3 regions of the Alishewanella sp. SMS8 genome follow, and region 2 is predicted to be linked to each of the others. Evidence: predicted binding sites of a transcription regulator. Region 2 holds the regulator's gene; each other region holds the start of a gene.

What was found. The regulator sigma-54, encoded in region 2, starts transcription at its own class of promoters, with help from an activator protein. The targets are predictions, from matches to a motif close to GTTGGCACGNNNNTNGNNT.
Region 1: fliE (flagellar hook-basal body complex protein FliE) is a predicted target of sigma-54. The motif match lies at 4,394-4,412, and genes of this name have one in related genera.
Region 3: ORJ01_RS06240 (PEP-CTERM sorting domain-containing protein) is a predicted target of sigma-54. The motif match lies at 5,169-5,187, and genes of this name have one in related genera.

Annotation. Positions count from the first base shown of each region.
Region 1 covers NZ_JAPJEA010000003.1:124,664-132,623, forward strand. The annotation lists gene ORJ01_RS11010 (flagellin) at 1-67, shown strand, start outside; gene ORJ01_RS11015 (sigma-54-dependent Fis family transcriptional regulator) at 195-1,658, shown strand; gene ORJ01_RS11020 (PAS domain-containing sensor histidine kinase) at 1,806-2,921, shown strand; gene ORJ01_RS11025 (sigma-54 dependent transcriptional regulator) at 2,926-4,284, shown strand; gene fliE (flagellar hook-basal body complex protein FliE) at 4,459-4,797, shown strand; gene fliF (flagellar basal-body MS-ring/collar protein FliF) at 4,826-6,535, shown strand; gene fliG (flagellar motor switch protein FliG) at 6,528-7,559, shown strand; gene fliH (flagellar assembly protein FliH) at 7,573-7,960, shown strand, end outside.
Region 2 covers NZ_JAPJEA010000001.1:1,182,973-1,190,932, reverse strand. The annotation lists gene ORJ01_RS05510 (monovalent cation/H+ antiporter subunit A) at 1-380, shown strand, start outside; gene ORJ01_RS05505 (Na+/H+ antiporter subunit C) at 380-736, shown strand; gene ORJ01_RS05500 (monovalent cation/H+ antiporter subunit D) at 733-2,256, shown strand; gene ORJ01_RS05495 (Na+/H+ antiporter subunit E) at 2,253-2,789, shown strand; gene ORJ01_RS05490 (K+/H+ antiporter subunit F) at 2,783-3,052, shown strand; gene ORJ01_RS05485 (Na+/H+ antiporter subunit G) at 3,061-3,444, shown strand; gene ORJ01_RS05480 (HPr family phosphocarrier protein) at 3,480-3,755, opposite strand; gene rapZ (RNase adapter RapZ) at 3,745-4,602, opposite strand; gene ptsN (PTS IIA-like nitrogen regulatory protein PtsN) at 4,599-5,072, opposite strand; gene hpf (ribosome hibernation promoting factor) at 5,079-5,366, opposite strand; gene ORJ01_RS05460 (RNA polymerase factor sigma-54) at 5,392-6,879, opposite strand; gene lptB (LPS export ABC transporter ATP-binding protein) at 6,928-7,650, opposite strand; gene lptA (lipopolysaccharide transport periplasmic protein LptA) at 7,647-7,960, opposite strand, start outside.
Region 3 covers NZ_JAPJEA010000001.1:1,348,070-1,356,029, reverse strand. The annotation lists gene leuC (3-isopropylmalate dehydratase large subunit) at 1-7, opposite strand, end outside; gene leuB (3-isopropylmalate dehydrogenase) at 7-1,086, opposite strand; gene leuA (2-isopropylmalate synthase) at 1,083-2,666, opposite strand; gene ORJ01_RS06250 (hypothetical protein) at 3,063-4,364, shown strand; gene ORJ01_RS06245 (TIGR00645 family protein) at 4,437-4,967, shown strand; gene ORJ01_RS06240 (PEP-CTERM sorting domain-containing protein) at 5,247-5,900, shown strand; gene ORJ01_RS06235 (cytochrome d ubiquinol oxidase subunit II) at 6,005-7,009, opposite strand; gene ORJ01_RS06230 (cytochrome ubiquinol oxidase subunit I) at 7,009-7,960, opposite strand, start outside.

The DNA of each region.
Region 1 (7,960 bases), on a different contig from region 2:
AAGCTCGGTGAATGTGGCCATGCAAGCGCGCGTGAGTTCAGAGCAGGCGCTGTCGCTGTTAAGTTAAACAGGATGATGCTTCATTTTACTAAACGCTAATTTTTTGACGCCCTGTCAAAAAATTAGCGTTTTACCTTGCAAGGCTGCACACAGCTTGTACAATAAAGTCAATTATACTTATAAATTGTGCGCTTATGTCTGATAACCCTCATCTTTATCTGGTTGATTTACAACTAAATCGCTGTGAGCGTTTGTCTACCGTCTGCAGTTTTATTGGTGAAGCTCATCAGCTTGTTAGCCCTGATGATTTAGCCAATACCTTACAACATCATCCGGCTTCGGTGGTTGTGTTAGGGGCGACCGATCAATTAGATGCCAGTGCGATTATTCGGCAATTTCCGGCAAGTGCGTTTTTAGTTATTGGTGACAGCCAAAGTTATTTATTAGAGCAAGCCAACGTGATTGGCGTGTTAAGTGAGCCTTTTTCCTACAATAGCTTAACGCAGCTTTTGCGCGATGCGCAGCAATACCATCGTTTATTACCTACTCACAAACAGCAAGATAATCAAGTACGCTTCGATGGTATGGTCGGGCAAACACCGGCCATGCAAAAAATTCGTTTTTTGATCCAGCAAGTAGCCAAAACAGAAGCAAACGTTTTGGTGCTTGGGCCTTCAGGTACCGGTAAAGAAGTGGTCGCTCGGAATATTCATTTATTATCGAACCGCGCCAATGGGCCCTTTGTGCCAATTAATTGCGGGGCAATTCCGGCTGAATTGTTAGAAAGTGAGTTATTTGGTCATGAAAAAGGCGCCTTTACTGGGGCTATTTCTACCCGCAAAGGCCGTTTTGAGTTAGCACAAGGCGGCACCTTATTTTTAGATGAAATTGGTGATATGCCACAGCCCATGCAAGTGAAATTGCTGCGGGTGTTGCAAGAGCGAATTTTTGAGCGCGTAGGCGGCAGCCAAACCCTGAAAGCCGATGTGCGAATTATTGCGGCAACCCATCGCGATTTAGAAGTGATGATTACAGACGGCGGTTTTCGGGAAGATTTATATTACCGTTTAAATGTGTTTCCTATCGATACGCCTGCGCTGTGCGATCGTGCAGACGATTTACCGATTTTAATTACTGAATTACTTAACCGCCAATATGCCGCACATCAAGCAAAAGTGAAGTTTACTGAACGCGCACTCGACAGTTTAAAGTTACACAGTTGGCCAGGTAATGTGCGCGAGTTGGCTAATTTGCTCGAACGTATGGTGATTATGTATCCGGATCAGATCGTCGATGTGGCTGAGCTACCGAAAAAATATCAGCACCTAGATGTTGAATCTTATCAGCCGGTGTATCCAGAAGCGTTACAAGAGCGTGATCTGTTAAATGCGTTATTTCAAAGCGATGACAGCAGCGACAGTGAGGAGGCCGCCGGTTTTGAGACAATCGCTACATTTACCTCTGTTATCACTCAAGATACCTTGCCGGAAGAAGGCTTAGATTTAAAAGAGTTTCTCGCTGAATTAGAAATTCGTTTTATTTCCCAAGCACTAGAGCGCCACGATTTTGTAGTGGCACGGGCAGCCGATATTTTAGGTTTGCGCCGCACCACCTTGGTTGAAAAAATGCGTAAATATAATCTAGGTAAAGAAGAGTAACTCTGCAGCACTTTGAGCCTGCTGTCAGATTGTTGACGCATAAAGCTGTTTAAACTCAATGATTTAATCATGGCACATTCTCTGCATTGCTCCTGTTAAGATCCGCCAACTGCTTCGCCGTTGGCCCTTAGCAGCAGGAGCCACTCTATGTCAGTATTAACCGCAACCAGCCACTTGAATGAAGTATCAAGTGCGACTGTGCATCCTTTGATCGCGCCCGTAAAAAGCAGTGCGCGCTCGCAAGAGCAGCGGTTAAAACACATTCTGCAATGCTTACCCTCTGGCGTAGTGTTGCTTGATGGTTGGGGACGCGTGATTGAAGTGAATCATGTCGCGGTAGAGATGCTTGGCGAGCCTTTGCTCGGTGAATCATGGCTTAATGTGATTAACCGCTGCTTTCGACCTCGCAGTGATGATGGCCTAGAAGTGTCATTAACGGATGGCCGGCGCGTAAAACTGCAAATCAGTGCTTTAACGCCAGACTCTGGGCAGCTTATTGTGTTGACTGATCTCACCGAAACGCGTGAGCTGCAAAATCGCTTAAGTCATCTGCAGCGTTTATCCACACTGGGTAAAATGATGGCGACGCTCGCGCATCAAATTCGCACCCCTTTATCTTCTGCCATGCTGTATGCAGAGAATTTACGTAGCCCAAAATTGCCTAATCAATCGCGTGAACAATTCCAAGATAAGTTACTGGCGCGCTTGCACGATTTAGAGCAGCAGGTGAACGATATGCTGTTATTTGCGCGCTCAGGTACGGCACAAGCTGTTGCGAGTATGACATTGCAGCAATTATGCGATGAACTCGTACTGCGCAGTGAAGCATTACTTAACCATCATCATGCCGTGTTTAAAATTAGCCTGACGACACCGCAAGCCAGTTTATTAGGTAATAAAAACAGCCTGGTTGAAGCCTTATTAAACTTACTGCAGAACAGTTTACAAGCTGCAGGCGATAACGCGCAATTGTGCTTAGCGCAGCAAATTGGCAAGGCGGGGCAGTTAACCTGGCAATTTAGTGATAATGGCCCGGGTATTCCCCCAGCCGTGCAAGCGCAGATGTTTGAGCCGTTTTATAGCAATAAAGCCGGTGGCAGTGGTTTAGGTTTAGCGGTGGTGCAAGCGGTGGTGCATAGCCATCAGGGTAGTATTCATTATGTTGATTTAGCAGCAAGGCCAGAGGGAGCGTTAAGTGGCGCCTGTTTTGAGATCAGCTTACCTATTCATCATAGTGCCTCAGCTGCTAAGACTAAGGAGTAATGCCATGTCAGATCTGAAAATATTAATTGTGGAAGATGATGCCGGTTTACGCGAAGCCTTAATCGATACACTGAGTTTGGCCAACTATCAGGTGCTCAGTGCCGCCAGTGCCGAAGAAGCCTTGCTGCTATTAAAAAAACAAAGTGTGCAGCTGGTGATCAGTGACGTGCAAATGGGCTCGGTATCCGGTTTAACCTTGTTAAAAACCTTACGCGAACAATATCCGCAATTACCCGTACTGATGATGACGGCCTATGCCACTGTGCAAGATGCGGTTGAGGCTATTCGTTTAGGGGCGATTGATTATTTATCGAAACCGTTTTCACCTGAGGTGCTGGTCAGTACGGTAGCGCGTTATGTGGTCGCTGAGCCAACAGACAGCTTTACGCCGATTGCCGCGGCCGAGCAGAGCAAAGCCTTGTTACAATTGGCCGAGCGGGTGGCGCATTCTGAAGCCAGTGTGATGATCTTAGGCCCCAGTGGCTCGGGAAAAGAAGTGCTGGCACGGTATATTCATCAACAATCAGCCCGTGCAGCTGAGCCTTTTATCGCCATTAATTGCGCAGCGATCCCTGATAATATGTTGGAATCTACCCTATTTGGTTACGAAAAGGGTGCGTTTACCGGCGCGGTGGCGGCGTGTCCGGGTAAATTTGAACAAGCACAAGGCGGTACCATCCTGCTGGATGAAATTACTGAAATGCCGATGAATTTGCAGGTTAAACTCTTACGAGTGCTACAAGAGCGCGAAGTAGAGCGGTTGGGCAGTCGTAAGACTATTAAGTTGGATGTGCGCATTTTAGCCACCAGTAATCGAGAGCTTGCTCAAGCGGTAGCCGATGGCCTGTTTCGTGAAGATTTGTATTATCGTTTAAATGTCTTTCCGTTAAGTTGGCCTGCATTAGCCCAGCGCCCGGAAGATATTGTGCCATTGGCGGAGCATTTATTGCGCCGGCATTGCCATAAACAACAACGGCCAACCTGCCAGTTGAGTAAAGCGGCTAAGCAGCGTTTAACCCAGCACAGCTGGCCAGGGAATGTGCGCGAGCTCGATAATGTGATCCAGCGTGCTTTAATTTTACAAGGCGGTATTGAGATTGCGGCGGCTGATATTTTATTAGAAGTGCCGGGTTCACTTGGGCAAAGTGCCGTGCCACGCGTGCAAGGTCTTAGTGCGACCATGGCAGATAGCACTGATTTTAAAACTGAAATTCATGAGCAAGAGCATAAGCTTATTCTCGCCACGCTACAGGCTTGTGCTTTTAAACGCAAAGACGTAGCAGAAAAACTCGGTATCAGTGATCGCACTTTGCGTTACAAATTAGCGCGGATGCGCGAGTCAGGTATTGATATTCCGGCTTAAGCTAGCCTCATACGTCATTTCACTACAAAGCCTTACGCTGCTTGGCAACGAATGCCGATGCTGCGTAAGGCTATCTTGTTATAACCCCTGTTTTCCCTGTGTTTGGCGAGTTGGCACAACTTCTGCTTAGTCTGTTATATCCTCGTAAATAACAAAATTTTGACAGGCAGCATTATGGAAATTAAAGGTCAGGCGTTATATGCCCAAATGCAAAGCATGGCAACCCAAGCACGTGCTTTGCCCTTCGAAGCCGATCCAAGCATGGCGGTGCAGCCGACAAACAGCAGCCAGTCAGATTTTTCTACCTTGTTTAAAAACGCGCTAGGCAGTGTTAATGAATTACAGCAACAAGCTGGTGCAATGCGAAATGCCGTTGAATTGGGCGATCCAAAGGTGTCATTGGCGCAAGCCATGATTGCATCACAAAAATCCTCTTTGGCTTTCGAAGCGACCGTGCAAGTTCGTAATAAAGTGGTCGAAGCCTATAAAGAAATTATGTCGATGCCGGTCTAATTAGACAGACAGCGCAAGCAGGAGAAGTATGGTGGCAGATAATCAATCGACAGAACTGGCGTTAACCAACACCGATTTTAGTAATGACAATCAAGCGCAAAACAAGGCGGGCTTTTTAAGTTCCCTGGGTGGAAGTGGTGATTTGCTAAGACAGGTGACGTTGATCGTGGCGTTAACCATTTGTTTGGGTATTGCCATCTTGATTATCCTGTGGGCTAAAACCCCTGAAATGCGGCCACTAGGCACTTACAACACGCAGGAGCTTATCCAAACGCTCGATCATTTAGACGCGCAAAAAGTGAAATACAAATTAGAAGGTAACGTTATTTTAGTGCCTGAAGATTCTTTACAAGATGTGCGCTTAGGTTTGTCTCGTGCAGGTTTAAACCAAGAACCGTCATTGGGTACCGAGTTTTTATTACAAGACAGCGGTTTTGGGGTGAGTCAACGTTTAGAAATGGAACGGCTAAAACACAGCCGTGAGCAACAGCTAGCGAGAACTATTGAAGAGCTTCAAAGTATTGCCAGAGCTCGGGTACTACTGGCTATTCCTAAAGAAAACGTGTTTGCTCGACAACAATCCTTACCCTCCGCCACGGTCTTAGTCACTGCACGTGGCGGCCGAGTGATCCGCGATAGTGAAGTTGATGCGATTGTCGATTTAGTTGCCTCAGCCGTACAAAGTTTAGAGCCAAGTCGTGTCACCGTTACCGATCAAAATGGCCGTTTACTAAATAGCGGTTCTCAAAGTGGCAGTTCAGCCCGCAATCGTCGTGAATTAGAAATGCAACGTAGTCGTGAAGATGAGTATCGTCAGAAAGTTGATTCCATCTTATTACCGGTACTGGGCATGGGAAATTATACTGCGCAAGTTGATTTAATGATGGACTTTACCGCTGTTGAGCAAACCCAAAAACGCTATAACCCAGATTTACCAGCAATTCGTAGCGAAATGGTGATAGAAGAAAACAGCGTTGGCGGCGGCAGTGGCGGTATTCCTGGCGCATTGTCCAATCAACCGCCTATGCCTTCGGCAATTCCTGAACAAGCTACTGGGGGCAGTTCACAAGCGGTGATCCCGGGGCGCAATAGTCGTGAGTCTACCCGTAACTTTGAGCTTGATACTACAATTAGCCATACCACTCAGCAAAGTGGTGTTATACGTCGCTTAAGTGTGTCGGTTGCGGTCGATTATAAACAAGGCGTCCCTCAAGACGACGGCACCCTTGGCCCCGCCACTCCGATGGCGCAAGCAGAATTAGAGAATATTCGCCGTTTATTACAAGGTGGCGTTGGCTTTGATGTTCAGCGCGGTGATACTATTGAAGTGATTTCGGTACCTTTCGTTCGTGAACAAGTCGAAGCATTAACTGATGTGCCGATTTATGAACAAGATTGGTTCTTGCAAGTCGTTAAGTTGGTGATGGGTGGTTTGGTTATCATTGTGCTGCTACTCTTTATTGTACTGCCAATGCTGAAGAAACTCATGAACCCAACTGAAACCGTTGATACTTATGATGAACAAGCTATGACAAATGGTTTAGATCTGGGTAATGATGACGATATAGCTGTGGCACAATTTGATGAGAAGTCAGTCGGATTTGCCCCAGATGGCACCCTGATGTTACCCGATTTACATGGTGACGAAGATTTATTAAGAGCGGTGCGTGCCTTAGTGGCAAACGAACCAGAGCTGTCCTCATTGGTAGTTAAGAATTGGTTATCTGAAGATGAATGAGAAAAAAGAAGTTAAAATCTTTGATGTCAATAAGTTAGATGGTGTAGAAAAGGCCGCTATCTTATTACTGAGTTTGTCAGAAGAAGACGCCGCGCAAATTCTTAAGCATTTAGAGCCGAAGCAGGTTCAGAGGGTTGGTATGGCGATGGCGCAAACTACTGATTTGAACCAAGCTAAGATTTCAGCGGTACATCGGCGTTTTATCGAACAGATTCAGAATTTCAGCACCATTGGTTTCCAAAGCGAAGAGTTTATCAAGCGAGCATTAACGGCGGCGTTAGGTGAAGAGAAAGCAGCAAACCTGATTGACCAAATTGTTCTTGGTGGAGGGGCCCGCGGCCTCGACTCGTTAAAATGGATGGATTCAAAGCAGGTTGCCAATATTATTCGCAACGAGCACCCGCAAATTCAAACTATCGTTTTATCTTATTTAGAGCCGGAGCAATCGGCCGAAATCTTATCGCAGTTTTCAGAAAAAGTGCGATTAGACTTAACCATGCGCATTGCAAATCTTGAAGAAGTTCAACCCGCTGCGTTGCAAGAGTTGAATGAGATTATGGAGAAACAATTTGCCGGTCAAGCAGGTGCACAAACCGCGAAAATGGGCGGCTTAAAAGCAGCGGCCGATATCTTGAACTACCTAGATACCAACTTAGAAGGTCAGCTGATGGATTCTATCCGTGAGCATGACGAAGAAATGGCGCAACAAATTCAAGATCTGATGTTTGTGTTTGAAAACCTGATTGACGTTGATGATCGTGGTATCCAAGCCATTCTGCGTGAAGTACAACAAGATGTATTAATGAGAGCCTTAAAAGGCACCGATGAGAATCTGAAAGAGAAAATCTTGAAGAACATGTCGAAACGTGCCGCTGAATTATTACAAGACGATCTAGAAGCGATGGGCCCAGTTCGGGTAAGTGAAGTTGAAACCGCGCAAAAAGAGATTTTATCGGTGGCACGACGCTTGTCTGATGCCGGTGAAATTATGTTAGGCGGCGGCGGTGGCGAAGAATTCGTTTAAGCGCGAGGGCTAGATGAGTAAAGATGCGTTTCGATATAAAAAACCTTTTTCGCCTGACGAAGAGGTTTCCGATCTGCTGCAAACTTGGGATACCCCCGATATGACGGCAGATACCGAAATGCTGCCAGGGCATACTAATGCACTGAATTTAAGACGCCCAAGCCCAACAACTACCTCTGACCCAGCCGAGGAAGAAGAAAGCTTTAAACCGCTCACTGCGGCCGACATGGAGCAACTGCGCCAATCGGCTTATGATGAAGGCTTTGCCGAGGGTAAAGACGAAGGCTTTAGTAAAGGGTACAACGAAGGCCGTGAACAAGGGCAACAAGATGGCTTAACGCAAGGTTTGGCTGAAGGCAAAAAACAAGGCCTAGCGGCGGCGCAGCCCGATATCGATGAAA
Region 2 (7,960 bases):
TTTTCTTCCGTGGTCATAACTTACCCGGTGGGGGCTTTATTGCAGGCTTAATTACCTCAGTGGCATTGATCCTACAATACATTGCTCACGGTGTGGATTGGGTAAAATCACGGATGGATATTGAATATCAACGTGTTATCGCAATCGGTTTATTGATTGCCCTTGTTACGGGTGTGGCAAGCTTTGCTTTTGGTCGACCGTTCTTAACATCATGGTTTGATTATTTCCATCTGCCTATCCTAGGTGAGTTAGAACTGGCCAGTGCAATTGCATTTGATTTAGGGGTATACCTAACCGTGGTCGGCGCGACACTGCTGATTTTATCGAGTTTAGGTAAAATGACGACCTTGCACCGTCCGGTGCATAAGGAGACGATCTAGTGGAAACCTTGTTAGCTTGTTGTATTGGTTTTCTGACTGCCTGTGGCGTCTTTCTCATGTTACGCGGCCGAACCTTTCCGGTAGCCATGGGGTTAACCATGTTGTCTTATGCCGTGAACTTATTTTTATTTTCATCCGGTCGGCTTAACTTACAAGGTGCTGCGGTATTGGGGATGTCTGAAAACTATGCTGATCCGCTCCCTCAAGCCTTGGTGCTCACCGCTATTGTTATTGGCTTTGCTATGACGGCGTTCTTAGTTATTTTAGCCATTCGCGCGCGCTCAGATCTTGGTAATGACCATGTCGATGGTAAATTGCCTGATAGCGACGGTCGTCGTAAGGAGAACGGCGCATGAGTCATTTGATTATTGCTCCCATTTTATTACCCATCTTAACCGCCATTATTATTATGCTGCCGCCGGTGCACTATGTACCCAATCGGCGCCGCTTAGTCAGTATTATTGCTACGGCAATTCAACTGATCATTTCATGCTTTCTGCTGTGGGAAACTCAGCAAAATGGCTTAACCTTTTATGCCTTAGGGGATTGGCAGCCGCCGTTCGGTATTATTCTTGTTGCCGATACACTTAGTGTGGTGATGGTCTGTTTAACCACCTTTTTAGCCCTGGCGGCGATTTGTTACGGTGCGGCTGGCGAGGATGTGCGAGGTTCGTTTTTTCATCCGCTGTTTCACTTTCAAATTATGGGGATCAATGGCGCCTTTTTAACTGGCGACTTATTTAACCTGTTCGTGTTTTTCGAAGTGTTGCTGATTGCCTCTTATGGCCTGTTAATCCACGCGGGTGGTAAAAACAAAACCAAAGCGGCCGTGCATTATGTGGTGCTGAACCTGACCGGTTCGGCGGTATTCTTGTTTTCTCTGGCGATTTTATACGGTGCTTTAGGTACCCTTAATATCGCCGACATGGCTTTAAAAGTCTCAACCTTACCACCAGAAGATGTGTTGTTAGTCAAAGCCGGTGGCTTATTGCTGTTGATCGTTTTCTCGCTAAAAGCAGCCATCTTGCCATTACAATTTTGGTTACCCGACACCTACGCTGCAGCGTCGCCTCCAGTAGCCGCATTATTTGCGGTGATGACAAAAATCGGTGTCTATGCCTTGCTCCGCGTGTACACCACGATCTTTGGTGAGTCTGCTGGGCCTTTAGCCGGTTTAGGCATGAATTGGTTATGGCCCTTTGGCTTAGCAACCATTGTGCTGGGGGCCATTGGGGTGATGGGCAGCTTGGATTTTCGCAAGGTGGTGGCCAATTTGGTTATCGTATCGGTGGGCACTTTAGTCTGTTTAGTCGCTATGCAGAATACGGCCGCTACCGCTGCGGTGTTGTATTACACCGTACATTCCACCTTAGTGACCGGTGCCTTATTTTTATTGGCCGACATGATTGCTAATCAACGTGGTAAAGCCGGTGATCGCTTAGTGTCTGGGCGCCGTGTAGCTCAACCGGTATTGCTGGGTAGCCTGTTCTTTGCTGCTGCGGTAACGGTAGCGGGCTTACCGCCGTTATCGGGCTTTATCGGAAAGCTGATGATCCTGCAATCGGCCGTTACGCCATTACAGCAAGTCCTGTTATGGTCAGTGGTGCTGCTGAGTAGCCTGATGGTGTTAATTGGCTTATCACGAGCTGGCAGTATTTTGTTTTGGCGCGTTACCGGTTCAGAGTCGGGCGGGGATAAAGCCTTACCGCTGCAGGTTTTTGCCGTGTCATTGTTGCTGTTAGCTAGCCCCATGTTGGTGGTGTTTGCCGGGCCTTTAACCGAGTTAAGTGTGGCGGCAGCGGTGCAGCTTGAAGACGTGTCACAAACGATTTCCACGATTTTACTTGAATCTAGCGTGTCTGGAGGTGCTCAATGAGATTACAACCTCGTTACAGCTGGTTGCCAACACCGTATCGCAGCGTGTTGTTGTTTTTAGTATGGTTACTCCTCAATCAAAGTGTCGCGCCAGTGCATCTGTTTTTTGGTTTCGTGTTGGCGTTATTAATCCCTTGGATCAGTGCCAAGTTCCGAGATCCTCAGCCGTTGATTGAACGCCCCATTTTGGCGCTACGTTATATTCTTATGGTTTTGATGGATATTGTTACCGCAAATGCACAGGTCGCGATATTAATTTTAGGGCCGACTAAACGGTTAAAACCTGCTTTTGTGCGTGTGCCGCTAGATTTACAGCATGAACTGCCCATCACTATTTTAGCCAGTACCGTGTCGATGACTCCAGGCACGGTAAGTGCGGACATTTACCCCACTAAAGAAATGCTGGCAGAAGGTGAGGAAGTAAAACAGCGTTGGTTGTTGATTCATGTACTGAATTTAGAAGATGAAGCAGAACTGATTGCTTCAATCAAATCGCGCTATGAAGCCCCGCTAAAGGAGATCTTTCAATGTTAGAGAATGTTATCTTTTTAGTCTTTGGTATGATCAGTTTGGCTTTGATACTTAACCTATGGCGTTTAGTACGTGGCCCAAGCTTGCCAGATCGCATCCTAGCGCTCGATACCATGTATATCAATAGCATTGCCCTGATCATCTTATATGGCCTGCTGATGGGCACCTCATTGTATTTTGAAGCCGCGTTATTAATTGCCATGTTAGGTTTTGTCAGCACGGTGGCCGTGTGTAAGTTTTTATTACGTGGCGATATCATCGAATAGGAGAGAATATGCAAAATTGGATGGAATGGGTAATTGCCTTCTTTTTATTACTCGGTGGCAGCTTTGTGTTAATTGGTTCGATTGGTTTAACGCGGATGCCCGATTTTTTTATGCGCTTACATGGGCCAACAAAGGCGACCACCTTGGGTATGGGCGGTATTTTGTTAGGCTCGATGTTGTTTTTTAGTGCGGCACCCGGTGAGATCAGCGTGCATGAATTGTTGATTACTATCTTCTTATTGATCACCGCGCCAATCAGTGCACATATGCTCATTAAAGCTGCCCTGCATCATCAGACTGAGGCGATTGCGCGGACTACAGGTGAGCAAGAACTCAAGCGAGGGCAATTACAAAACAGCAGTCGTTCGCATATTAAGTCGAATTTACCCTAAAAAACCTAGCAATAGCGTAAAGCACAAGCTTTACGCTATTCGCCAAAACCGGTATTAATTAATAAAGTAATCGCGTCTAATGCTTCAGCAGCGTCAGGGCCTTCGGTGGTCACTGTAAGGGTTTTACCTTTACTACTGGCCATCATCAGCAAGGCCAGTACGCTGCCGGCATCTGCTGTTTTACCATCTTCTTGCACTAATTCTACTTTGGCATCAAATTGCTGGCTTAACTGCACTAGCTTGGTTGCGGCACGTGCGTGTAGGCCTAGGGCATTAATAATCGTGACTGTTGCAGCTAACTTATCGGCCATGATGTCTGACTAATTCCCGATGGCGAATTTGTACATCTTCGCGTTGGCTGCGGTAGGTTTCGGCTAGGCTTTGTGCGATATACACTGAACGATGCTGGCCACCTGTGCAACCAATCGCTATCGTTAAGTAGCTGCGATTGTTACGTTCGAGATGAGGTAACCAGCTGGCGATAAAGGTATTGATCTGCCACGTATATTTTGCAACCACGTCTTGTGAGGCGAGGTAATCTTTAACTGGCTGATCTAAACCTGTGAGCGGTTTCAGATCCGGCTCCCAATGTGGGTTGGGTAAAAACCGCGCATCGAACACAAAATCGGCATCCTTTGGAATACCATATTTAAAACCAAAGGATTCAAAGAGTATCACTAAACGGCCGGTCTTTTGGCCTAAGATCCGCTCACGTAATTGCTCGGCCAGTTGATGCACATTCAGCTCAGTGGTATCGATATATAAATCGGCGCGGCTAGAGATAGGATCTAATAACTGTTGTTCACGTGAAATGGCTTCATCGAGCGACATCGCTTGATGGGATAGCGGATGCAAGCGACGCGTTTCGCTAAAGCGCTTAATTAGCGTGGTGTGATCCGCATCCAAATATAAAATCGTCAGTTCCAGCTTGCGCGGCAGATACGACAAAATGTCTGATAACTCATCGGGATCGCTCGGTAAGTTACGCACATCAATACTCACGGCAACGCGTTCATATTGGCCCATTACTGCAGTTGCCAGAGTCGGTAATAGATTAACCGGGAGATTGTCGACGCAGTAATAGCCGAGATCTTCCATGACTCTTAGAGCAACCGATTTGCCAGAGCCTGAGCGACCACTGACGACGAGTAGTTTCATGACTCACCTGTTTTTTGGCTATAGTCGAGTAGTAGCTGATACAGTTGTTCATCTGACTCGACATGGCGGATTTTTTTGGTTAAGTCTTTCTGACTCAACAATTTGGCAATACCGGATAACGTACTTAGGTGCGTTTGGCATTGCTCAGTGGGTATTAAAATAGCGCAAAAAATATCGACGGCTTGGTTATCTATCGCATCAAACGCGATAGGGTCTTTACTGACCACAAACACCAAAATCGGTTGAGTTACGCAGTCAAGTTTGCCGTGAGGAATGGCGATACCGCCACCGATGCCGGTTGAACCGAGTTTTTCACGGGTCATTAAGGCTTCAAGAATCGTGTATTCAGATAGTTCGGGAAGCTGCTGGTGAGCCAGTTCGGCGATATATTCGAGGATACGTTTTTTACTGTTAAATAGAACTGCACTTTTCGTGCAGTTCTCCGCTAACATTGCGTTTAAATTCATAATAATGTCTTAGTGTCGTGACAGTTTTTCTTTGTGTTTAATGACCTGCCGATCGAGTTTGTCTATTAACTGGTCAATCGCAGCATACATGTTTTCGTTCTCAGACACCGCAAACACTTCGCCACCGGTGAGATGGATTTTAGCTTCGGCAATCTGTTGTAATTTTTCCACGTTTAAGATGACATGTACATTATTAATGTTCTCGAAATGACGCTCTAGCTTAGCAAATTTATTCTCGACATAATCTTTTAAGGCTTCGGTAATTTCGACGTGACGGCCTGTTAAATTGATTTGCATAGACTCTTCCTTTTAGTTAAGACACTTACAGCAGGGTCTTTCGTTGATTTGACGGCGGAATAAACAACGATTCGCGGTATTTAGCGATAGTTCGCCTAGCCACGTTTATCCCTTGTTCTAACAAAATCTCCGCCATTTTACTGTCACTTAGCGGTTTTGCCGGATTTTCTGCCGCCACCAATTTTTTAATAAAAGCACGAATGGCAGTGGAAGAACATTCACCACCACTCTCTGTACTAACATGACTGGAGAAAAAGAACTTAAGTTCAAAAATTCCACGTGGTGTATGCATATATTTATGAGTGGTGACGCGTGAGATCGTCGACTCATGCATACCGACCATTTCTGCAACATCATTCAATACCATCGGTTTCATGGCTTCTTCACCATGCTCAAAAAAGGCTTGTTGTTGCTGCACAATGCAATTGGCTACTTTGAGTAAAGTATCGTTTCGGCTTTCTAAGCTCTTTAAAAACCATTTAGCTTCTTGCAAGTGCGAACGAATAAATTGCGTATCAGCGGAATTTTTAGCGGTTTTGCTCATCGCCGCATATTGCTGATTGATCCGTATTTTGGGCATAGCGTCAGCGTTTAATTCGACTTGCCAACGACCTTTTACTTTTGTCACCGTGACATCAGGAATCACATACTGCTGTTCTTGTTTAATCACATCAGCACCCGGCCGTGGATTTAAACTGTGGATCAACTGCATGACTTCCTTTAACTCTTCTTCTTTGAGTTTAGTCACGCGCATCAAAGAACGAAAGTCTCTATTTGCTAAAAATTCGGTATAGTTGCTAATAATGAGTTTTGCATCATTTAAATAGGGGGTAGTTGGCTCAAACTGCCGTAACTGCACCAGTAAACACTCTTGCACCGAGCGCGCGCCAACCCCGACCGGATCAAATAATTGAATGCGTTTAATCACGGCTTCAACTTCGTCGGCCTCGACCTCGTTAGATTGCAGTGAGTCGAGTATTTCTTCGCAGCTGATACTTAAAAAACCATTGTCATCGATGGCTTCAATAATGATCTCAGCAATAGCCCGGTCGATTTCAGAAAAGGGCGTCAGTTGCATTTGCCAACGTAAATAATCTTGCAGGGTATCGCTGGTTTCACCCTGATACACCATATCGTCATCAGGCATGTTGCCACTGCTAACAGGGGCGGCACTGACTAAGTCATCCCAGTTATTATCTAGCGGTAAATCTTCTTGGATGTTTTGTTGATTCAGATCATCGCTGGTATCGCGATCGGCAGCGTCTTTTTGCTCTGAGTTTTTGTTGCGTGGATCGTCAAGGGTATCGCGATTGATATTGCCAAGACTGTGATCAACCTCATCTGGCTGACGTTCGAAATCATCATCGCCTTCGAGTAACGGGTTCGCGTCTAACGCTTCCTGTATTTCTTGCTGTAGCTCAATGGTAGACAACTGTAATAGGCGTATCGCCTGTTGCAGTTGTGGCGTCATGGTAAGCTGTTGTCCTAGGCGGAGTTGCAAAGAGGGCTTCATGTACCTGTAATTCTCTCCTGAATGCGCAGTTGCGTTCTATCTTCTTTACTATAGCCTGAATTGCTCACCTAGGTATACATCACGTACCTGCTGATTTGCTAGAACATCTTGCGGAGAACCGGCTGCAATCAGTTCGCCATGACTGACAATATAAGCGATTTCACAAACATCTAACGTTTCACGCACATTATGGTCAGTAATGAGAACACCAATGCCACGTTGGGCGAGGTGTTGAATGATTTTTTTGATATCAAGTACTGAAATCGGGTCAACGCCAGCGAACGGTTCGTCTAATAAAATAAAAGCGGGATCAGCGGCTAATGCTCGCGCGATCTCAACCCGACGACGCTCGCCACCAGATAACGCCATCCCTAAACTGTTGCGGATATGGCCGATATGAAATTCTTCTAATAAATCATCGGCAATTTCAGCGCGGCGTTGCGTGCTTAAATCTTTGCGGGTTTGCAAAATGGCCAATAAGTTTTCATGCACAGTCAATTTACGAAAAATCGAGCTTTCTTGCGGTAAATAACCAATGCCGGCGCGGGCACGTTGGTGGATCGGAGCAAAAGTAATATCTTGCTCGTTGAGGGTAATGGTGCCTTTATCCGAGGGAACTAAGCCAACAATCATGTAAAAGGTTGTCGTTTTACCTGCACCGTTAGGGCCCAATAAACCGACGATTTGCCCTGCATTGACCTCTAAGCTGACATCTTTCACTACCTGCCGGCTTTTATAGCTTTTGGCGAGGTGCGAGACCACTAACTTCATGGATTGTCCTTGTTTTCTGGGGTGAAAATCGTGGTAACGCGACGATTTTGCTCACCTTCAGCACTTAATTGTTGTAATTCAATGTTGTAACGGATCACGGCACCGCGCACTAAGCTACCGCTTTGCATCACTTCGGCATTACCCGATAACGTTAAAATTCGGCTGGCACGGTCAAATCGGATCTCATTCGCTTGAGCGGTTACAGGACGATCACCTTGCAGAGTTTGTGAATAGGTCGCCGGTGAGCCTGTTGTAATAAACACCTCTTTACCTTTACCAGCACTGGCGTCGACTTCAAGTTTGTCTGCTT
Region 3 (7,960 bases), 170 kb from region 2:
GGCCCATCAGTTGTTCTCCTGGCGTAAAGTGGCAACAATGGCAGCGCCAACGGCGGCCGTTCCATAAGTCGATTTCGGGTTAATATCGCGGGTAACAATGTGTTGCTCTAAGCAAGACTGCACTGCTTTCTCAATAGCTTGCGCCGCGGTTTCTTCCGCAAAGCTGTAACGCAGCATTAAGGCGACACTGAGAATTTGTGCGATAGGGTTAGCAATACCTTTGCCGGCAATATCTGGGGCGCTTCCGCCCGCGGGTTCATATAAACCGAAACCACTGCCGTTTAAGCTGGCAGAGGGTAATAGACCCAATGAACCGGCAATGGCCGCAATTTCGTCCGATAAAATATCGCCAAACAAGTTATCGCATAGCATCACGTCAAATTGTTGCGGGCTGCGGATAAGTTGCATGGCGGCATTATCGATATACATATGCTCTAGGGTGATGTCAGGGTATTCTTGTGCTACTCGTTCAACGGTTTCGCGCCATAAAATACTGGTTTGCAGCACGTTGGCTTTATCAATCGAGGTCACTTTTTTGCTACGTTTGCCGGCGGCTTCAAAGGCAACGCGGGCAATCCGTTCGATTTCTGGTACGCTGTAGCGCTGAACATCATAAGCATCAACAGCGGTACGGCCTTTCTCACCGAAATAAATACCGCCGGTCAGTTCACGAATACATAACACATCCATGCCCAGTGAGCTGACGCGGGGGTGTAGCGGTGATAACTCTGCAAAGGCAGGATAAATTTGCCCAGGGCGCATATTACAAAACAAATCAAAGGTTTTGCGCAGGGGTAACAATGAGCCACGCTCTGGTTGACTGTCTGGCGCTAAACCGGTCCACTTAGGGCCGCCGACCGAGCCAAATAAGATAGCATCACTGTTTTTACAAAGTGCTAAGGTTGCCGCAGGTAAGGGCTCACCGGTTGCATCAATCGCAGCGCCACCGACTAAAGCTTCTGTTAGGCTTAAGCTAAACTGAAACTTTTCTGCCACTACGTTTAACACTTTAATGGCTTCGGCCATAACTTCTGGGCCGATGCCATCACCGGCCAATACGGCTACTTTATAATGCTTACTCATCATTCACCTGCTGTCTTGTTAATGTGTGATTCGTGATTTTTCGCTTGCTTGTGGGCATGGATCGTTTGAGCGCGTTGGATCATATTCAGCACATGCACATAGGCCAGCACCGAAGCACGTACGATATCGGTGGCTAAACCCGCGCCATGAAAGCGTTGGCCTTCATATTCCGCGGTAATATCGACCTGGCCTAAAGCATCTTCGCCACTGCCTTTGGCCGACAAATTAAAATCGACCATCTTGATCTGCAACTGGCTAATGCGTTGCACGGCTAAGAAAGCGGCTTCAACCGGGCCATTGCCCGTTGCCGCTTCGGTTACTACCTTGCCTTCACAACTTAAACCCACTGTGGCGCTTGCCACATGGCCGGTATGCGTAGAAGAGCTTAAAAACTCTAATTTGTAGAATTCGTCTTGCTCTTGTAAGTTTTGGAAAAACACCAAGGCTTCTAAATCGTAATCAAATACCCGACCCTTTTGATCGGCTAAGGCCAAGAAGCTTTGATAAACCTCTTCTAATTGATAATCCTCTTTGGTGTAACCCAGCTCGGCTAAACGATGTTGAATGACATGGCGACCCGAACGCGAGGTTAGGTTTAATTCGTTTTGTCGAATACCGACGTGCTCTGGCGACATTATTTCGTAGGTGTTCTGTGCTTTTAACACGCCGTCCTGATGAATACCCGAGCTGTGTGCAAAGGCATTTTCACCGACAATGGCTTTATTCGGTTGGATCGGCATATTACAAATTTGGCTAACCAAATGAGAACTACGATAAATTTCGGTGGTTTTAATATCGGTGTACAAAGGCGCTAACACGTCTTTGCGGGTATTGATGATCATCGCCACTTCTTCTAGTGAGCAATTACCAGCACGTTCCCCGATGCCATTGACCGTACATTCGATTTGGCGTGCCCCGGCTTGAATGGCACTGATACTGTTCGCCACCGCTAAGCCTAAATCGTTATGGCAATGCACGCTTAAGCGCGCTTTATCAATATTCGGCACCTTGCTTTTTAAGCTATGAATAATGGCAGCGAACTCGTTCGGGATGGTGTAACCGACGGTATCGGGGATATTAATGGTGGTTGCGCCGGCAGCGATGGCGCGTTCAACTATCCAGCATAAATCGTCAATCGGTGTACGTCCGGCATCTTCACAAGAAAATTCAATATCGTCGGTGTAGCGGCTGGCTAACTTAATGGCGGCGACAGCTTGTTCAGTGGCTTGGGCTAGAGTTTTGCGCAATTTGTACTGCAAGTGTAAGGGCGAGGTGGCAATAAAGGTATGAATGCGGCGGCGCTCGGCATCTTTTAACGCTTCGCCACAGGCTTCAATATCAGCACTGACTGCGCGAGAAAGACCACAAATAACCGGCCCTTTAACTTCACGGGCAATACGCTGCACTGAAGCAAAGTCACCTGGGCTAGATACCGGAAAGCCCACTTCCATCACATCAACATTTAAGCGGGCAATAGCATGCGCCAGTTGAATTTTTTGCTTTTGGCTTAAGCTGGCGCGTAACGCCTGCTCACCATCACGCAAGGTGGTATCGAAAATCCAAATTTTGTTATCAGCACTCATCACGCTTTCCTTTTAATGGCCTTAGGCGTACAACATGCCGGAAGTAATAAAAAAACCCCGGCCAAGGCACGGGGTTTTAGTTTATCGGTAGTGAACGCTCACCAATAAGCACGACCCCGTGCAGCGCAGAGGAGCACGAGGAGTAGGCTAATGATGTAGGTCACAACTGAAGAATTCATTTACTGTATTGCTGCCTTATTTACAGAACGCCATATTAATAACATGGTTATTTTTGCAGTGCAACAGTATAGATGGCTAAATGGATAAAAACTTTGGTTGTAGATTGCGCAATTTTCAGTGTGTTGCCCAATTTTCGATGGGCTCTTTACTTAACCACGTTGCACCTAAGCCGCGACGACGTTAGATTAAGGCTTGCTGATTTTTAAGGAACGTCTTGTGCAAGTGAAACTGATTTTCTCGGCCCTAACCATGGCCACATTACTGGGCGCGTGTCAAAAAGCGCCAGAACCCGTTGTGACAACAGATGCGTGGTCGCCTTTGGCTCAGCGTTATGTCAGTTTAGTTTTGGCACTGGGTGAGCATGATAAAAGTTATGTCGATGCCTATTATGGCCCTGCCGAATGGGCAGAACAGGCCAAAACGGCTGCGCAATCAGCGGCAGAGATTGCCACTGCGGGCAGTGCTTTACAGGCTGAAATCAGGGCGTTAAGTGCAACGGATGCGCAGCTACGATTACGCCAACACTATTTAATTACGCAATTAACGGCCTTAGTTAGCCATGCGCAAACGCTGGCAACGGGCAAGCGGGTCAGTTTTGAGCAACAAGCACAACAATTGTATGACACCTTGCCGCCGCAACGTGATTTGGCCAGTTTTGATACTGTTTTAGCTGAGCTAGATGCGCTAGTGCCGGGCGAGGGGGATTTAACCGAGCGAGTGGTTGCATACCGCGCGGGCTTTGTGATCCCGCAAGATAAACAACAGCAGGTCTTTGAGCGGGCGATAGCTGAGTGTCAGGCTCGCACGCTCAGTCGCATAGATTTACCCCAGCAGGAGCGTTTTACGTTGGAGTTTGTCGAAGACAAACCCTGGAGTGGCTATAACTGGTATCAAGGTGCGGCTTATAGTCTGATCCAAATTAATATCGAGCGACCCATTGATATCGCGCGCGCGGTCGACTTGGGGTGTCATGAAGGGTATCCAGGACATCACACTTATAATGCATTGTTAGAACAGAAATTAAAAAACGAGTTACAGTGGGTCGAATTTAGCGTTTACCCCTTATTTAGTCCGCAGTCGTTAATCGCGGAAGGTACGGCAAACTATGGTATTAGTATGGCGTTCCCTGGTGAGCAAAAGATGCAGTTCGAGCGCGATGTGCTCTATCCGTTAGCGGGCTTAGATGCTGCGTTGGCTGCAGAGTATGAGCAATTTTTAAAGTTAATGGCTCAACTAAGCTATGCCGGTAATGAAATTGCGCGGTTATACCTCAATGGTGAAATTGATGCGGCAACGGCGCAAAGCTTACGCCAGCGTTACTTATTGCAAAGTGAAGCAGAGGCCAAGCAAGGCATTCGGTTTGTTGATACCTATGGCGCCTATGTGATCAACTACAATTGGGGCAAAGATTTAGTGAAGAATTATATCGAGCAAGGCGGCTCTGAAGATGAGCGCTGGCAACGTTTTATCAGTTTGTTGTCAACGCCGAAGTTGCCCTCTTCTATTGCTTGGGAATAAAATGCTCGCCGTTGCCCGTCGCTCGTGTTTACATGCGCGACAGCTTACTTAAACCGATAAACAGGAAATTGCATGGAACGTTACTTTGAAAGACTGATGTATGGCACGCGCTGGATCATGGCACCGATATATCTGGGTTTGAGTTTATGTTTAATGGCATTAGCCATTAAATTTTTTCAGGAAATATTTCATGTTATCCCAATGATTTTTAGCATGAAAGAAGTAGAACTGATCCTGATCACCCTAAGCTTAATTGATATTGCTTTGGTTGGTGGTTTGTTGGTGATGGTGATGTTTTCAGGTTATGAAAACTTTGTCTCGCGGCTCGACTTACACGGCCATGATGACAAGTTAGGTTGGTTGGGTAAGTTAGATTCTAACTCACTGAAAAACAAGGTAGCGGCGTCTATTGTTGCAATCTCGTCCATTCATTTGCTAAAAGTGTTTATGAATACCGAATCTATCGATAACGATAAGATTAAATGGTACTTATTGATCCACATTACTTTCGTATTATCTGCTTTTGCGATGGGTTACTTAGATAAAATTTTGCGCGACAAGCCTGATGCAAAAGCCGTGAGTGTTGAAAACAGTAAACTATAACATTTAGCCGGTACTCGACATAACAGCGTTGAGTTAACAAGGTTTTTTGTATAACTCAGGCTAAGTAGCTACGAGTAGACCTATTTATTAGGATCGGTTTATGTGTAGTTACTTTGTCTAACGAGTTGCTAAAGTGACAGCTTTTTTTACAGTCTGGTTAGACCTCTTTTTATAAGCACGTAAAAATCAATGGCTTAATATTTTGGCATTTATTTTGCTTTGTTTTTTAGTGTTGTTTCTTGTCATCTCTAAACAACCTCGAATTCTTAATCGTGAATAATGACCCATCAAATGATATTTGGAGTACAGATGAAACTTAAGGTATTAGCACTTTCGCTAGCATTTACCCTTTCAGCGGCTTTTCTACCGGTCTCGTCAGCTCATGCTGGTTTAATCACTGCCGATTCTTCAACTTGGAATGCTACAGGTACCGCTCTTGCAAGAAACACTGGGCTTTTGAATGCCAACAGCTTTTATATTTGGAATGTTGATACTAACTGGTTTATTCGTTGGACTTTTAGCACGGCTACAAACATAAACGGTACGCTTAACCTACCCACCGGCAGCACATTAAGCTTTCACTCACCTGAGTCAGGTACCTATGATTCGTTAAACAAGACTACGGGGGCTTTCACTTCTTATGTGGCCGGTGGTTATCTTGATGGTCTGAATTTTACCTTAGCTGCCGGTGAAGTTTTCGATTTTCAGGTATTTAAAACTAACAATACTGCTTTTACTTATGATGTTTATAGCGGCTCCACTTTAATTGAGTTGGCGTCTTTAAGTAATAACAACCAAAACAACAACGGCATATTATTAAGCTATAATCCGCCTAGAACTGCTAATATTGCTGCAGTACCAGAACCCACTACTCTTGCTTTAATCGGTTTGGGTTTATTAGGTTTGGGCGCGGCTCGTCGTCGTAAAGCATAATTATTGCTTGATGTAAAAAAACCAAAAGCTCGGTTAAATGGCTTTTGGTTTTTTTGTTTGTATTGTCAGTTTACCTTCTACAATAAGTTTCAATAGCCTTGCTATTAGTAATACTTCAAGCCGTCAGCCTTACCTCTAAACGCGTAATAGGCTACTGCGGTATAGGCCGCAATCACCGGAATGACCACCACTGCGCCAAAGAAAATAATCAGTAGCGACTCCCGCGAGCTGGCCGCTTGATAAAGTGTCATTTGGTTTGGCACGACAAATGGATAGAAACTTAGGGCTAAACCGATAAAGCTGCTGATAAAAATCACGTTACAAATGGCAAAGGGCAACCAAGCACCGGCATCTTTTGGCAGTGGTAAACGTTTCAAGGCCAAATAACCAATAACAAACATGGCAAAGCACAACAACGGGATCGCAGCAAAGAAATAGGCTAATGGCGGTTCAGTCCACACTTGTAACACGTTAGCGTTGACCATAGGGTTAATCAGGCTCACCGCCAAGATCCCGCTGAGCGTTAACACGCCCGCTATTTTACAGTGCTTAATGGCATGCAGTTGCAGCTCACCGCTGGTTTTGCCAATCAGCCAGGCATTACCAATCATCGCATAGGCGGCCGTAACACACAGACCGCTGAAGCACGCGAAAATAATACTGCCCGTATGATACTGTAAACCCATCACATAAATGCCCAGCATAAAGCCCTGACTGAAGGTTGCTAACAGCGATCCGGCTTTAAAGGTGTAATCCCAGTACACTTTACGCTGAGTTTTTACCTTAGCCCGAAAGTCAAAGGCAACACCGCGTAAAATTAAGCCGATGAGTAACATGGCCGTGGGCAAATATAACGCATGTAAGATAGCGCTGTGCGCGGCGGGAAAGGCAACCAGTAACAAACCTACCGCCAATACGAGCCAAGTTTCATTGGCATCCCAAAACGGGCCAATCGAGGCAATGGCCGTATCGCGCCAAGCTTCGTTGCCCATCGGTAGGGTGATGCCGACCCCTAAATCATAACCATCTAAAATGGCATAGAGTAAAATCGACAGGGCAGTCAGGCCACCAAAAACCAGGGCCAAATGTTCGGCCGTTAACCAATTCATCATGCTGAAGCTCCTGTGGCTTTGTCAGTGGCTGGCGCGTTTTCAGGTAAACCTGGCATCGTCAGATCATACTCTTCTACTTCTACCGCACGCTTGGCTAACCAGAACAGCGTTTTGATATAGAGCACCAGCAACACGGCATACAGCACTAAATATAAGCCTAGGGTTAGCGCGACATGCTCACTTGGCACGGTAGTTACCGCGTCACGTGTTTTTAATAAGCCATACACTAAGTAGGGCTGCCGTCCAATTTCGGTGACATACCAGCCGGCTAGGGTGGCGACCCAGCCCGAGAACGTCATACCGATAAGGAGTTTTAAATGCAGCGGTGTCAGCGTTTTATGCCTCACTAGTTTAATACTGCTCCACCAAGCCACTAGCAGCATCAGCATGCCGATTCCCACCATAACGCGGAAGCTATAAAACACTGGCGCAACGGGCGGATGCTCGCCGACAAATTCATTTAAACCTTTCAGTTCGCCATTCGCATCGTGCGTTAAAATTAAACTGGCTAATTTCGGGATCTCAATTGCAAAGCGATTTTGCTGGGTTTCGGCATCGGGAATGGCAAATAACACCAGAGGTGCGCCTTTTTCGGTATGCCAAATACCTTCCATTGCCGCGATCTTTTGCGGTTGATGTTCTAAGGTGTTTAAGCCATGGAAATCACCGACCAATGCCTGAGTGGGCGCTAAAATTGCCGCAGTAAATAAAGCGGTTTTCAGCGTCAGTTTCGGGGCTTTTTTGTTATCGCCACGTAATAAGCGATAGGCAGAAATACCGGCCACCAGGAAACAAACGGTGAGGGCCGAGGCCAGCAACATATGCATAAAGCGATAGGGAAAAGACGGGTTAAAAATAATCGCGAACCAGTCGGTGGCATGGACTACGCCATCGCGCATTTCAAAACCTGCTGGCGTTTGCATCCATGAATTCAGCACTAAGATCCAA